4 regions of the Rossellomorea sp. LjRoot5 genome follow, and region 4 is predicted to be linked to each of the others. Evidence: predicted binding sites of a transcription regulator. Region 4 holds the regulator's gene; each other region holds the start of a gene.
What was found. The regulator Rex, encoded in region 4, represses fermentation and respiration genes when NADH is low (regulators of the CRP and FNR family bind a similar motif). The targets are predictions, from matches to a motif close to TTGTGAAATATTTCACAA.

Region 1: the regulator Rex is predicted to act here: its motif matches at 1,566-1,583, upstream of ACSQ2E_RS09820 (cytochrome c oxidase subunit II).
Region 2: the regulator Rex is predicted to act here: its motif matches at 2,646-2,663, upstream of ACSQ2E_RS14545 (cytochrome ubiquinol oxidase subunit I).
Region 3: the regulator Rex is predicted to act here: its motif matches at 1,237-1,254, upstream of ACSQ2E_RS05165 (nitrate/nitrite transporter).

What each region holds. Positions count from the first base shown of each region.
Region 1 is NZ_CAXUQN020000001.1:1,915,738-1,919,431, reverse strand. Features, by position in the region: gene ACSQ2E_RS09835 (chemotaxis protein CheX) at 15-464, shown strand; gene ACSQ2E_RS09830 (SDR family NAD(P)-dependent oxidoreductase) at 521-1,291, opposite strand; gene ACSQ2E_RS09825 (hypothetical protein) at 1,356-1,490, opposite strand; gene ACSQ2E_RS09820 (cytochrome c oxidase subunit II) at 1,863-2,339, shown strand; gene ACSQ2E_RS09815 (b(o/a)3-type cytochrome-c oxidase subunit 1) at 2,340-3,694, shown strand, end outside.
Region 2 is NZ_CAXUQN020000001.1:2,841,489-2,845,182, forward strand. Features, by position in the region: gene ACSQ2E_RS14535 (potassium channel family protein) at 1-13, opposite strand, end outside; gene ACSQ2E_RS14540 (cytochrome d ubiquinol oxidase subunit II) at 118-1,131, opposite strand; gene ACSQ2E_RS14545 (cytochrome ubiquinol oxidase subunit I) at 1,191-2,528, opposite strand; gene ACSQ2E_RS14550 (ABC transporter ATP-binding protein) at 2,809-3,694, opposite strand, start outside.
Region 3 is NZ_CAXUQN020000001.1:1,010,382-1,014,075, forward strand. Features, by position in the region: gene ACSQ2E_RS05165 (nitrate/nitrite transporter) at 1-1,163, opposite strand, end outside; gene ACSQ2E_RS05170 (hypothetical protein) at 1,285-1,731, opposite strand; gene ACSQ2E_RS05175 (Crp/Fnr family transcriptional regulator) at 1,865-2,581, opposite strand; gene moaA (GTP 3',8-cyclase MoaA) at 2,935-3,694, shown strand, end outside.
Region 4 is NZ_CAXUQN020000001.1:4,193,088-4,196,781, forward strand. Features, by position in the region: gene ACSQ2E_RS21325 (CPBP family intramembrane glutamic endopeptidase) at 1-153, shown strand, start outside; gene ACSQ2E_RS21330 (YdiK family protein) at 150-359, shown strand; gene tatC (twin-arginine translocase subunit TatC) at 375-1,142, opposite strand; gene ACSQ2E_RS21340 (twin-arginine translocase TatA/TatE family subunit) at 1,158-1,328, opposite strand; gene ACSQ2E_RS21345 (redox-sensing transcriptional repressor Rex) at 1,383-2,060, opposite strand; gene ACSQ2E_RS21350 (ABC-F family ATP-binding cassette domain-containing protein) at 2,252-3,694, shown strand, end outside.

The DNA of each region.
Region 1 (3,694 bases), 2.3 Mb from region 4:
CTGGAGGATACGACATGATTTTAACTAAAAGTGTCACCGATATACTTAATAGTTCAGTAGAAGCCATTAAAGGGGTCATCCCTTTGCGTGTGACTGTTTTAAAGCCCACATTGCTGTCAGAGCCGTTTAGTCAGCATAAGATTGGTGTACTCATCGGGTTTACGGGTGACGTAAGAGGACGGATGATCATTGATGGAGAAGAAGAGAGCTTTCAAGGTTTGGGAGCATCCATGTTCGGAATGCCCCTGGAAGGTGAAATGCTTGAATCTTTCGCGGGCGAACTCGGGAATATGATTGCAGGGAATCTTGCTACTCTCCTCGCACAAGCCGGCCATTCACTGGACATTACCCCGCCGACCGTCATTGTGGGGCAATCGAAAATGTATGGCTTTGACAAAGCTTTGAAACTGCCGATTTCCATTGAAAATGTCGGCGACTTTTTAGTGATACTGATGATTGAATAGCAAATAGATAAAAGGCTAACCTTTAAAGAGAGGTTAGCCTTTTATCCTGGAACAATTCAAAAACCGTTGATCGTCATCCCACCGTCTACATAAAGGGTTTGTCCGGTAATATAGTTTGAGGCATCTGATGAAAGGAAGACCGCCGGGCCCACCAATTCCTCGAGCTCACCGATCCTTTTTAAAGGAGTCACTGCCAGTATATCATTTACATACTCTTCATTTTGCAGAAGTTCCTTCGTTAAAGGTGTCTTGAAATACCATGGACCGATACTGTTTACATTAATATTGTATTTTCCCCATTCCATGGCTAATACCTTCGTCATTTGAATCATGGCCGCTTTCGTGGAAGCATATACGACCCCGGTCCTGAGGGCAACGTGGCCGGCGACGGATGCAATGTTTATGATTTTCCCCCGGCCCCTCTCTTTCATATGCCTTCCCACTTCCTGGCTCATCATAAAGGCTGATTTCAAGTTCGTATCCATGATTTTCTGCCATTCCTCATCCGTTACCGAAAGCGCTGCTGAACGTATATTCATCCCTGCATTATTAATCAAAATATCGATGGACAAGCCATGATTTTCTATGTAGGTGATCACTTTGTTTATGTCGTCACGTGATGTCACATCTGTCGGGAGGATATGAGCCTTCCTTCCAAGCTTCTCGATTACACTTGCCGTTTCTTCTAAATCATCCCTCGTTCTTGACAACAGGACTACATCGGACCCAGATTCCGCTAATCCAATACTAAGGGCACGTCCAATTCCCCGGCCTGCACCTGTGACAACGGCCAATTTACCTTTCAATGAAAATGAAGGAACAAACAAATTCTCCACCGCCTTATCTATTATTCGAATCTTCTTTATATTAGCACAGCATGTCTTCAAAGTCTCACCGATGATCCTTTTTCCCTTGTTGATGATGGACCTCGATATGTATCTTCGCTTCCACCGGCAGCTGGCATTGAGGACAGATTTTTTTATCAGAGAAGATTTGACAGCACTGTTTACAATAATACTTTTCCATTTGATCGTCACCTTCCTCTTCATTCCTACACTTTATGCATCAGGTTCACACAAATGAACACACCCGATTGCCTATTTTTCAATCACTTCACATTTATTTCACAAACCACCCCTTTAAGTGTGATATTTATCACAGATTCAAGAAGTGTACCCGCTTATGATTGAAGTATCAAATCAGTGAATAATTGATGGAAGGAATGAGAGAAATGGGGAAACCGGAATTACATCAAAAAACGGAAGTCAAAATGAAGGAGTCCACCTCATTAAAAGGCACATTCACTTCGGTTTTATTTTTAGGAGGTTTTTTAGTCCTTACATGGCTTGGGGTATTTTTGTTATTTCTTAATCGTTTTTAATTTAAGGAGTGATTTATATGCATATGCATCGCTATGAGAAATGGTGGTTGACGCTTGGATCAGGGTCTCTTATCTTATTTTTAATCATATTGGGAATCAGTGCTTTTCACCAGGGGCATCAGCCTCCAAGCGCGAAGGCCTACGTCAATCCGGAGCAGGTGGACAAAATAGCTCCATTTAACGAACCAGGACTTAAAAAAGTGAAAGGAAAGGCTTGGGATTATGAGTTGGTATTTGTGGCTTCAGCTTTCCTTTATTCCCCTGGGGAAATTGAAATCCCTAAAGGATCTACACTGAAAATCACGGCCACAACCAAGGATGTTGTTCATGGGTTTGAAGTGGCAGGAACCAATATCAATATGATGCTTGAACCGGGGTTTGTCAGTGAATACACAACAACACTCGACAAATCTGGAGAGTTCCTCATTGTTTGTAATGAATACTGTGGTGTAGGTCATCACACGATGAAATCTATGTTAAGGGTGGTGGACTAGATGAAACCATTTGTAAAAATTGATAAAAAGGATGCTACACTGGCCATGGCCCATATTTACGTTGGATTTGCCGCTCTTGCATTAGGGGGACTCGCCGGCCTGTTACAGGTTTTGGTCCGCTCAGGCAGATTCACTTTGCCTGCAGGGATCGGTTATTATCAAGTATTGACTGTTCACGGGGTATTACTCGGATTGGTACTGACGACATTCTTTATACTCGGATTCCAGCATGCGGCCATTTCCCGGACTTCAGGGACTTACTCTGGAAAATCCCGCTTTATGGGGTGGTTAGGATTCTGGGTCATGCTTCTTGGAACCATCATGGCAGCAGTCATGATTCTATTAAATGAAGCTACGGTCCTTTATACATTTTATGCTCCACTCCAAGCCCACTGGATCTTTTATTTAGGATTGACCTTCGTAGTGGTTGGCAGCTGGCTTGGCGGATCAGGGATGATCATGAAATATATGAGCTGGAGAAAAGAACATCCCGGACAACCGAGCCCTTTGTTAACTTTCATGAGCATCATCAACACCGTCTTATGGATTGTAGCCACCATCGGCGTTGCAGGAACTGTTCTATTTCAGTTCCTCCCCTGGTCCCTTGGTCTGGTGGACAGGGTCGACGTTCTTGTCAGTCGTACCTTGTTCTGGTATTTCGGCCACCCACTCGTCTATTTCTGGCTGCTGCCGGCTTATATGGCATGGTATGTGATCATTCCGAAAATCATTGGTGGGAAAATTTTTTCAGATTCATTGGCACGACTATCCTTTATCCTTTTCCTTCTATTCTCGATACCGGTCGGTTTTCACCATCAATTAGTGGAGCCGGGAATTGATGCTTATTGGAAATTCCTGCAAGTGACCCTGACGTTCATGGTAGTCATCCCTTCCCTGATGACAGCATTCTCTTTGTTTGCAACTTTTGAAATGTACGGGAGATCCAAGGGCGCTACGGGATTATTCGGATGGTTCAAGAAGCTGCCATGGGGTGACGCCAGATTTACAGTACCGTTCATCGGAATGGTTGCTTTCATCCCTGCAGGAGCCGGCGGATTGATCAATGCATCCAATCAAATGAATCAGGTGATCCATAACACGATTTGGGTCACCGGTCACTTTCATTTAACACTCGCCACATCTGTCGTCTTGACCTTCTTTGGGATTGCTTATTGGCTTGTCCCTCACCTGACCGGGCGTGTCTTAACGAAAGCGATGAACAAACTGGCCATCGTGCAGGCTATCGTATGGGCGGTCGGAATGAGCATCATGTCCGGCGCTATGCATGCGGTTGGATTACTGGGTGCACCAAGAAGATCTTCTTACTCCACTTATGGGGATGCACCACAGGCACT
Region 2 (3,694 bases), 1.4 Mb from region 4:
ACTCTTTTTTCACCATGTATCCCCCCGCAGTCTCTATAAGCTATATTTTAGCATAAAAAAAAGGAGAAAATGACATTTCTCCCTTTCCTTTTTTATATTTCATTCAAGTTCCACTCATCACTTGTTCCCTTTTACGTAATCTGCATCAAATAAGAAAAGTCTCATCAAAAGATATAAGGAGGGGATCAGTAATAACAGTCCAGCGATAAAGACTACCACCAGCGCCATCCCCATCGTTGGATTCGTGACGCTCGTTTCAATTGTGATAAATGGTTTCAAGATATATGGTAAATGTGACGCCCCGTAGCCAAAGAACGCAAAGAAGAATTGTAGCATGACCAGGATGAACGCCAGGCCAAAACTCTTTCTCCTATAGATGAAATATGAAGCGGCAATAAAGCAGACAAGGGATAAACCGAACATCCACCATATATCAATGGCGCTATTGAAATGTTCGGGGTTATGTTCTCTTAAAGATACGAACACAAGTAAACTAGCTAAAATCGTCGGCGGGCTCCAGAATAGTGAAAACTTTCTCAGTTCTTCTCTTGAATCCATATCACCGGCACGATTGGCATAATAAGTCAGGAATGTCGCACTGATGAATAAGACCGATACAATCGACAGGACGACCACGCTCCATGAATAAGGACTCGTAAACAATTCACGGGCAAGGAATACGACCTTATCACCCTGCTCTTCCAAAAAGCCGCCTTCTGAAATGGTCAGTGCCGTAGACAATGAAGCCGGGATCAGTAACCCTGTGGCCCCGTATAAAAACAAGTAGACGATATTGTCTTTGGAACCATAGTTTGCAAAAGCATAAAAGCTCCCCCTGATGGCAAGCAATATAATCGCAAAACTCCCCGGAAGCAATAATGCCGTCCCGTAGTAATAGGCTGCGTCAGGAAAAAAACCGACCAAGCCGACAAAAAAGAAGACAAAGAAGACGTTCGTTACTTCCCATACAGGAGAAAGATATCTACTGATTAACACATTCAACGTATGCTCTTTCCCTTTCATCCTACCGTAAAAAGCGAAGAAGCCGGCTCCAAAATCAATCGAAGCCACTATCAAATAACCATACAGGAAAATCCACAGGACGGTGATCCCCACGATTTCCAAACTCATACCCATTCCTCCCACTTAAAAATATCAGTTGGCCCCTTCTTTATCAGGGGGCTTACAAGCTAACTCGATTTTTCAGGAAATCGTTGTTCCAATTCAGCTTCTACCGGCTTATTTTTAAACATTTTTATCAATACAATGACACACAGGATGCCGAGGAGTATATAAAGACCAACAAAGAGCGCGAAAGTCAAGCCGACCCCGTCTGCTTTTGTTGCCGCCTCTGCCACCTTCATATATCCACGCAAAATCCATGGCTGTCGTCCAACCTCGGCATAAATCCAGCCAAATTCGATGGCCAGCATTGCAAGCGGTCCACTCGCAACAATCCCCCAAAGCAATGGCTTATTCCATTCATTCCGTCTTTTCCACTTCCAGAATAAAATAAATGCTCCGGCAATGAAAATACTGTAAAACCCGATGGACACCATCAAATCAAATAAATAATGTATCCATAAAGGCGGCCGTTCGTCTTCCGGGAATTCATTCAGCCCGATGACCTCTGTATCGAACGAACTTCCCGCCATGAAGCTCAGAAAACCTGGTAAACGTATCTCATTATGGACTTCATTATTTTCATCAAGCGTCCCGAAAACGATTAAATCGGCATTCTCTTCCGACTCAAAATGCCACTCTGCCGCCGCAAGTTTCTCAGGCTGATACTCAGCCAGGAACTTGGCTGATAAATCTCCTGCCAGAGCGGAGCCAAAAGCAAAAATCAGGGCAGATACCATCGTTAAACGAAGGGCCTTCTTATGATAATCCCCTCCCTTTTTACGGAGGATCGCAAATGCTGTGATCGCTGCCAGTATGAGGGCAGATGTTAAGTAGGCCGTCATCACCACATGAAACACTTTGGTTGGTGTCGCTGGATTAAACATCGCTGCAATCGGATCGATATTGATCGCTTTTCCATTTTCCAATTCGAATCCCTGTGGTGTATTCATAAACGCGTTCACAGTCGTAATGAAAAGGGCGGATGCCGAAGAACCGATCATCACCGGTATCGTCAGCATCCAGTGAATCCATTTATTCTTGAATCGATCCCACGTATAAAGATAAATCCCCAAAAAGATGGCCTCAAAGAAAAACGCAAAAGTCTCCATGAATAAAGGCAGGGCAATCACCTGTCCGGCAACCTGCATAAATGATGGCCACAACAACGATAGCTGAAGCCCTATCGCGGTGCCGGTCACCACCCCGACAGCCACCGTAATCGTAAATCCCCTCGCCCATCTTCGTGCCAGCAAAAGGTAATGAGGATCATTTCGTTTGATCCCCATAAACTCCGCTATGGATATCATAACCGGTATCCCTACCCCAATCGTTGCAAAAATAATATGGAATGCAAAGGTTGTCGACGTAAGCATCCTGCTTAAAATCACACTATCCAAAACCATTCATTACTCCCCCTACCGAATTACTTTTAATCGTAAACAGCTTTTTTCTACTGTTTATCACTTATTGTTCATTATAAAACCTAGGAATGAGTTTGTGAAGTATTGAACATGAATATTTTGTGACTTTTTTCACAAAGTTTTTTTAGCTTTTCAGTTTTATGATTTATTTTTGGAATTTTCAATACGCAATATCGTCCGATATGCAATTTCCTACAAATACCGCACCCCACCATCACAAAAAAAACCCCACACACCAGTGCAGGGTCTTCAATTCTCTACATCACATCGCGTCCAACATTCTGAACTGCGACTTCACCAGTTCAAAATAGTCTCCCTGCTGTTCCATCAATTCCTCGTGGTTTCCGGACTCTTTGATTCTGCCATTTTCAAGGACAAAAATATTGTCGGACTCACGGATTGTGGATAGGCGGTGGGCGATGATGATCGCGGTACGGCCGTTCAGTAGTTTCTTCAATGCGTTTTGGATCTTGACTTCTGTTTCTGTATCGATGGATGCTGTCGCTTCATCCAGGATGATGATGCGAGGGTTTGCCAAAAGGGCACGTGCGAAGGACAGTAGTTGTCTTTCACCTACAGATAACACATTCCCCCGCTCCTCGACTTCCGTTTCGTAACCATTGGAGAGCTTTTCGATGAATTCGTTTGCCCCGATGGCTTCGGCTGCCTTCAAGACCTCTTCATCAGATGCACCCGGGCGTCCGAATCGAATATTATCCATGATCGTTCCTGAGAAGATGAATGTATCTTGCAGGACAATGCTGATTTGACTTCGTAAGCTTGAAACAGATGCATCCCGTAAATCCACTCCATCAATCTTCACCACGCCATTGGTCGGGTCGTAAAATCGGCTGATAAGATTCGCAATCGTCGTTTTTCCTGATCCTGTATGTCCGACGAGTGCAACGGTTTGCCCGGCTTTCATTTCCAGATTGATGTCCCTAAGTGCTTTACGTTTGTCATCATAAGAAAATTCTACATGTTCGAATTGAATTCTTCCTTTGATATCGGTCAGATTCAAGGCATTCGTCTTTTCGTTTACGATCGGCTGTTCATCCAGGAATTCAAAGATTCGCTCTGATGAAGCCATCCCGATCAACAGCTGATTATATACCTGGCCGAGTCTTGAGATAGGCTCCCAGAACATA
Region 3 (3,694 bases), 3.2 Mb from region 4:
ACTTTATTTTCCAGCTTTAATTTTTCACGGAACGTCATCATTAATACGATGACAAAACTGAGAAGGGCGAATTGGGATAATGCCATGAAGCCGATGGCATAGTGCCCCGTTAAACTGAAGACGGTTGTTAATACTAAGGGAGGGAAGAATCCTCCCAGGCCTCCCATGGCAGCCACAAGACCATTTACGATACCCGCCTGTTTCGTGAAATAGAGCGGGACAAGTTTGAAGATCGTTCCGTTCCCGATCCCGGCACAGGCCGCGACGGTCAAAACACCAGTCGTATATACCTCAATCGTAGGGGAGAAAGATAATAATACACCTGAAAATGTTAATCCTCCGAAGACAAACAGCAGGATGATGTATGGATTGAATTTATCAGACATCCATCCGCCGATCGGGCGCATAAATGTTGATAAAGCGATGAAACCTGCCGTCCGTAACCCAGCGTCAACCGGTGTTAAATTAAATTCATTCACCAAGAAGTTTGGCAAATAAATGGTGAATGCGACAAAAGATCCAAATGTGATGAAGTAAAATAGACATAATGCCCATAACGTTGAATTTCGGTATACTTCTTTTACCTGTTTAACGATGGAAAGATTCACTTTCTTTTCTTTGCGGTCACCAAATACAAAGTTTAAAACGGCGAATGCTAACAGTAAGACAAGATAGAAGCGGACCGTTGTCACCCATCCAAATGAGCTGGCGAGGACAGGGGCGGAAAATGCGGTTACCGCAGTACCGATATTGCCCGATCCATATATTCCGTTGATGAATCCATGCTTGCTAGAAGGATAATATTTAGGGAGAGAGGTTACACCTATTGAAAAAGTGGCTCCTCCTATACCAATCAAAAGACCTCCAATGACTAAATCCGTGAGTGAGTCAGCTTGACTGATGTAGAATACAGGGAATAATAATGCGATAAAGCTTATCGTGAAGATTAATCTGGCACCGAATCGATTTGTGTAATATCCGATCGGGATACGAAGCACACTTCCCAAAATGACGGGGATTGCTGTCACTAAGGCAACTTCTCCGTCCGTTAAATTAATATCCTGACGAATATTGGGCATAAGTGAAGAAATGAGTACCCATACCATAAACCCGGCGATGAGACTTGATGTTTGAAGAGGCAGCTGGATTTTTGTACTCTTCATTGGATGATTCCCCTTTCAATCCTAAAAAAATGAAAATCTATATCCATATCCTAACAACGGTATACATATAAGGTTGTGAAGTTTATCACACGAGCAAAAAAAACTTCACAGGAGAAACTCTTCAACTCATTAAATTCACAATTTCTTCATAAGAGCTTTTCAAGTTTTTATGAAAAGATCGCAATATATTTCTTTGCAGCAATGGATGCTGGTCCGATATATTGATGATTAATTGAAGAGGGGCTTCCATATATATTGTGGTTTCTCTCACCTCAAGACTAATTGAATCCCCATCTTTATGATAATGAAGAAAGACACTCGGCATAAACATATCATTTGTTATGAATGACCCAATTTTATATTGAGAATCCCGGGATTCTTTAATGTGAACGTGGAGAGAACCGGATAATATGATGATCATCGAGTTTCTCTTCTGTAAGCAAATAATGTCACCCTCTTCTTTTTTTATGATGCTTGAAGCTTCCACTATCCTTTTCAGTTGACTATTCCCAATGTCTTGAAACAAGCTGAGACTTTTCAGGTAAAGCAGATAATCCTGCTTATGCATTCCTTCTCCTCCTCTTATAAATGCATTTTCATCATTATAAAAGAATCCCTGAAAAATAACTGTGACACTTTTCACAGTTATTGGAATATAAAAAGGCGGCCTCAACTTTACATTGAGACCGCCTCACATTCTCTTAATCTATGTTGCAAATATCAATCGAACAGTTTTCACAACCGATTTCTCCTCTAAGGTATTCTAAATCCATAATGATGATCTTGCCGTCAGATGTATAATCAATGATATTCTTTTTCTTTAATTCACTCAGCATACGGTTAACACTTTCTCTCGTCGCAGCACAAAATTTGGCTAATTCCTGATTGGTGAGATGAATATCGAGAAGAATTCCTTTTTCATTTTTAATCCCATAAGAGTTTGATATACGGATAATGGTGGAATAAAGGGCGCCTTTTTTTCCATTCATGATTAAATCCCTGATTTTTGATTGGTTTTTTCTAAGGTGAGTTGAAATCCATTTCATGAATTCGAAGGTTAAGGGGGCATCGTTTATTAGATTTTTTTCTAACGCATCTCTTTGTATGACGTGAACTTCTCCTTCTTCTAACGCATATGCACTTAACATGTAAGTGGCATCATCAGAGAAAAGCGTCAATTCTCCAATAAAGTCGTCCTTTTTACATATTCGCATGTTCAATTCCTTGCCTTCAAGACTCAACTTGCTAATTTGAAAAATACCGGATTTAATCAGATATAATTCAGCTGCTTCTTCCCCTTCCTGAAATAAGAAGGTGCCTTTCTTTATTTTTCGTGGAGTTCCAATTGACTGTAATAAAGAAGCCAAATCCTCAGAAACAGTGGAAAGGTCGCTTTTTCTTTTGTTATTCAATTCCATTAAGGTATCACCACTCCTAAATTTGAGTACCAATAACATCTACTAGATAACATATATTCTACATGTAACTTTTATCACTATTGCATTTAAAGTAACATGTTATGCTTACGTTTACAACTAAATTCTGGAAAGGAAGATATATACTTTATGAGCCTGAAGTGGAGTCAATAGACGTTCTTTATATAGAGGAAAAAGAGATGGGGAAAAATGCGAGCGGATCCTTTAGAAATGTGAATACAGTCTATGATTTGGAAATTTTTAAAAAGGTGGACTGTGATAAACATCATAATGAACCCTGACCCTTCGTGATAAGATGAACACATATCGCTACAAAAAGTAAGGAGTGCGAGAAAATGAAGAATGTTCTCGATACCCGAAAACGACCGATGCGTGATTTAAGAATTTCAGTAACGGATCGTTGTAATTTCAGATGCAGCTACTGCATGCCTAAAGAGATTTTCGGGGCGGATTATCCCTTTATGAAACAAGATGAAATCCTTTCCTTCGAGGAAATTGTCCGCTTAGCAGAAATATTTGCGGATTATGGAGTGGAGAAGATTCGTTTAACCGGCGGAGAGCCTTTACTGAGAAAAAATCTTCCGGTGTTGGTAAAACGTCTTTCGGCGATTGATGGGATTAAATACGTCACGTTAACAACAAATGGAGTATTCCTGGCAATGCATGCCAAAGAGCTGAAGGAAGCAGGTATATGCCGGGTAAATGTCAGTCTTGATTCTCTTGATGATGATGTGTTCAAGAATATAAATAATATGAATACGAGTGTCTCAGCCGTTCTGAAGGGGATCTTCTCAGCAAGAGATGCGGGGATTGAAGTCAAGGTGAACATGGTTGTCAAGAAAGGGTTAAATGATCAGGAAGTATTGGCAATGGTGCGTTTCTTTAAGGAAGAAAACATTACACTGCGTTTTATTGAATATATGGATGTTGGCTGTACGAATGGTTGGAATTTCAAAGACGTCGTCTCAAAAAAACAGCTATTTGATATGATTCAGGAGCATTATCAACTCGAACCTGTTAAGCAGGACTTCTTTGGAGAAGTAGCTAAGAGATATCGCCACAAAGGAACGGATACCGAGGTAGGGTTTATCTCCT
Region 4 (3,694 bases):
GTAAAAACGAAGCGGATCCTGGTGCCAATATTTGCTCACGTGGCGATGAATACAACGGTCGTTCTAATGCAATCTATCTATAGGGACGATATCGATAAAATGATGAATGAAGCTGAAAAAATTCAAGGATTTATTGGAGGATTATTTCTATGAGGAGATCACCATTATTCTCGGGAGTGATCTATCTCCTTCTCGGTGTGCTCTTCACCTATTTTGCTGTACAAAACGTACAGAATGATGAAGGTTGGGGATTTTTCACGTATATGCTCATCTTTCTTGCGACCCTGGACTTCGGTTCCGGGTTAAGGATGATTATGCTGCATTTCAAAATTAAAAAACAAATAAAGAACAAAAAATAAGGATTGATCATTTGATCAATCCTTATTTTTGTCCTCGTACTGTTCCATTTCAAGCTTCTGCTCCGCTTCCAATACCTTTTTGTATCCGATCTTGGAGATCCAGATGCTGATTTCATATAGTATGAACAGCGGTACCGTCACCATTAGATGAGACACAATATCGGGTGGCGTGATAAGAGCCGCGATGACCAATAAGATAAAGTAGGCTGCTTTCCTCATCTTCCCCATCATCATCGGCGTGATGATACCTAACCGTGTAAGAAAAAGCATGGCTACGGGTAACTGAAAGAGAAAACCAAAAGGAATCGTGATCTGGAATAAGAAATGAAAATATTCGTTTATTCCGATCACTTGTTCTATATTGAGATTCATTGATAAACCCATCATGAATTTCACGATATATGGAAACAAAATAAAATAAGAAAATGACAATCCACCTAAGAAAAGGATTAGGGAAACTGGAATATAACTAAGCGTCACTTTTCTTTCTCTTTCGTATAAACCCGGACTGACAAAAGACCAGACTTGAAAGAGAATGATAGGGGATGTCATGATCAAAGCAATGAACATGATCATTTCCATATAGATCTTGAGAGGATCTGTGATACGAAAGGCATTCATGGTTAATTCTTTCGCTTCATCGGCATGCTGTAAGTACCTGATCAGCGGTTCCGCAAGAAAGAAGCTTACAACAACTGCTAACAAGAAGAAAACGACTACAAACATGAGTCGTTTTTGCAATTCTCCTATATGTTCATAAACTGTCATGTCTCTTTGACTCATGGCGTTCATCCTACTCTACTTAGCACTATTATTTTTTTCGTCTTCATCATCTGCTAAGCCTTTTGTTGCATTTTTAAATTCACGCAATGTATTTCCTGCCGCTTTTCCTAATTCCGGAAGTTTCTTAGGACCGAAAATAAGTAAAGCAACGACTGCTATTAATACGAGGCTACCTGGACCTGGCATAATGAGACACCTCCTCTTTTACCATTCTATCATAACGTAAATATGAAGAATTTTCTATTCTGTTATGATTCCATCTTGTGACATTTCCGTGTCATCCTCTGAATAATGCTTCAAGAAGTAAACGAGTGACTGAAGTTCCACCGCCAAGTCGATGTGATGGACGCGGATATGGTCAGGCACCGTCAATCTCGCAGGGGTGAAATTCAGTATCCCCTTTATATTCGAAGAAACCAATCGGTCTGTGATATTCTGAGCAGAAGATGCCGGCACCGTCAGAATCGCTACTTCAATATCATGCCCCACAAGACCCTCTTCTAAATCATCTAAATGAAAAACGGGTACATCGCTGATTTGAGTCCCGACCTTCTTTTCATCCACCTCAAAAGCCATTTCGATCTTCGTATTATTATTCTTGATGAAATTATAATGAAGAAACGCTGTACCAAGATTCCCCACCCCGATCAGCACAACCTTCGTAAGGGCATCCTGATCCAGTGTCTTACGGAAGAAGGATAACAGATAATTGACATTATAGCCGTATCCCTTTTTACCCAATGCACCAAAATAAGAAAAGTCCCTGCGGATCGTAGCAGAATCAACTTTCACCGCTTCACTTAATTCCTTCGATGAAACCCTCTGCTTACCGGATGAGTACAGATTCTTGATAAACCGATAATATAGCGGAAGGCGCTTGGCCGTTGCCTGTGGAATTTTCGTTGTATCCTGGTTCATATTGTATTCCCCCACATCTATTCAAAACCTCTGATACCGCTTCCAAAATTGAAAGCATCCAGAATTTATTAAACTCTACTACTCATCATACACTATATTTTATCCTAAGTGTACGAAGATTAATAGTCGATTTATTGCCGTTCCCCTCTCAAATACGGTACACTAGCACTATGAAATAGAGGTGAAACGTCATGATTCTTTTACAAGTGAATCAACTAACAAAGAACTTCGGTGCAGATAATATCCTATCAAATATTAAACTTGAAATACAGACTAGAGATCGCGTTGCCCTTGTCGGCCGTAATGGCGCAGGAAAGTCGACTCTTCTAAAAATAATTGCAGGTCACCTCTCCTACGATTCCGGGGAGATCACTAAGCCAAAGGGCGTCTCCATCGGGTATCTTGCCCAAAATACGGGTCTAGAATCTGATCTATCCATCTGGTCTGAGATGCTGACCGTCTTTGAGGAATTGAAACTGCAGGAAAAGAAATTACGATCACTGGAGCAGCAAATGGCCGATCCTTCAGTATATGAGCAAGAGGATGTCTATCAACGGGTATTGAAGGAATACGATCAACTCCAGGTTCTCTTCAAAGATTCCGGCGGCTATCAGTATGAAGCGGATATCCGTTCCGTCCTTCACGGATTGAACTTCGCCGATTTTGATTACGAAACAAAGATATCCACATTGAGCGGCGGCCAGAAAACCCGTTTGGCCCTTGGTAAGCTTCTACTGACCAAGCCTGACATCCTCATCCTTGATGAGCCGACCAACCACTTGGATATCGAAACGTTATCTTGGCTTGAATCGTATCTGCAGAGCTATGAAGGAGCCGTCTTGATCGTTTCCCATGATCGCTACTTTTTAGACAGCGTCGTCAATCAAGTGTATGAGATTTCCCGTAACAGGAGTAAGAAATACCTGGGGAATTACAGCAGGTATCTTGAACAAAAAGCAGAGGACTATGAGAAAGATCTCAAAATGTTCGAACGTCAGCAGCAAGAAGTCGCAAAGCTCGAAGACTTCATTCAACGGAACATCGCAAGGGCTTCCACTACGAAAATGGCACAGAGCCGGCGAAAAAAACTGGAGCGTATGGATAGGATGGACCGCCCACTCGGGGATGAGAAATCTGCCAGCTTCGCATTTCAAATCGACCGCCCAAGTGGGAATGACGTGCTGCACGTCCAGGACCTTACCATTGGCTACGGGAAAAACGAGACGATTTCCTCCCATATCGATTTCTCTGTCAAAAAAGGAGACAGTATCGCACTGGTCGGTCCAAACGGCATCGGAAAGTCGACGCTTTTAAAAACATTGGTGAATAAACTACACCCTTTGGAAGGCGCATTTAAATTCGGTTCCAATGTGTCCATCAGTTACTATGATCAGGAACAAGCCGAACTATCCTCGAACAAGACGGTCTTAAATGAGCTATGGGACGAGTATCCGATGAAGATGGAGAAAGAAATCCGTACCGTACTCGGTAACTTCCTCTTTTCAGGGGAAGATGTCCTAAAGCCCGTTTCTACACTAAGCGGTGGAGAAAAAGCCCGGTTAGCCCTCTCCAAACTGATGATGGAAAAAGGGAATGTCCTGATCCTGGATGAGCCGACGAATCATCTTGATCTG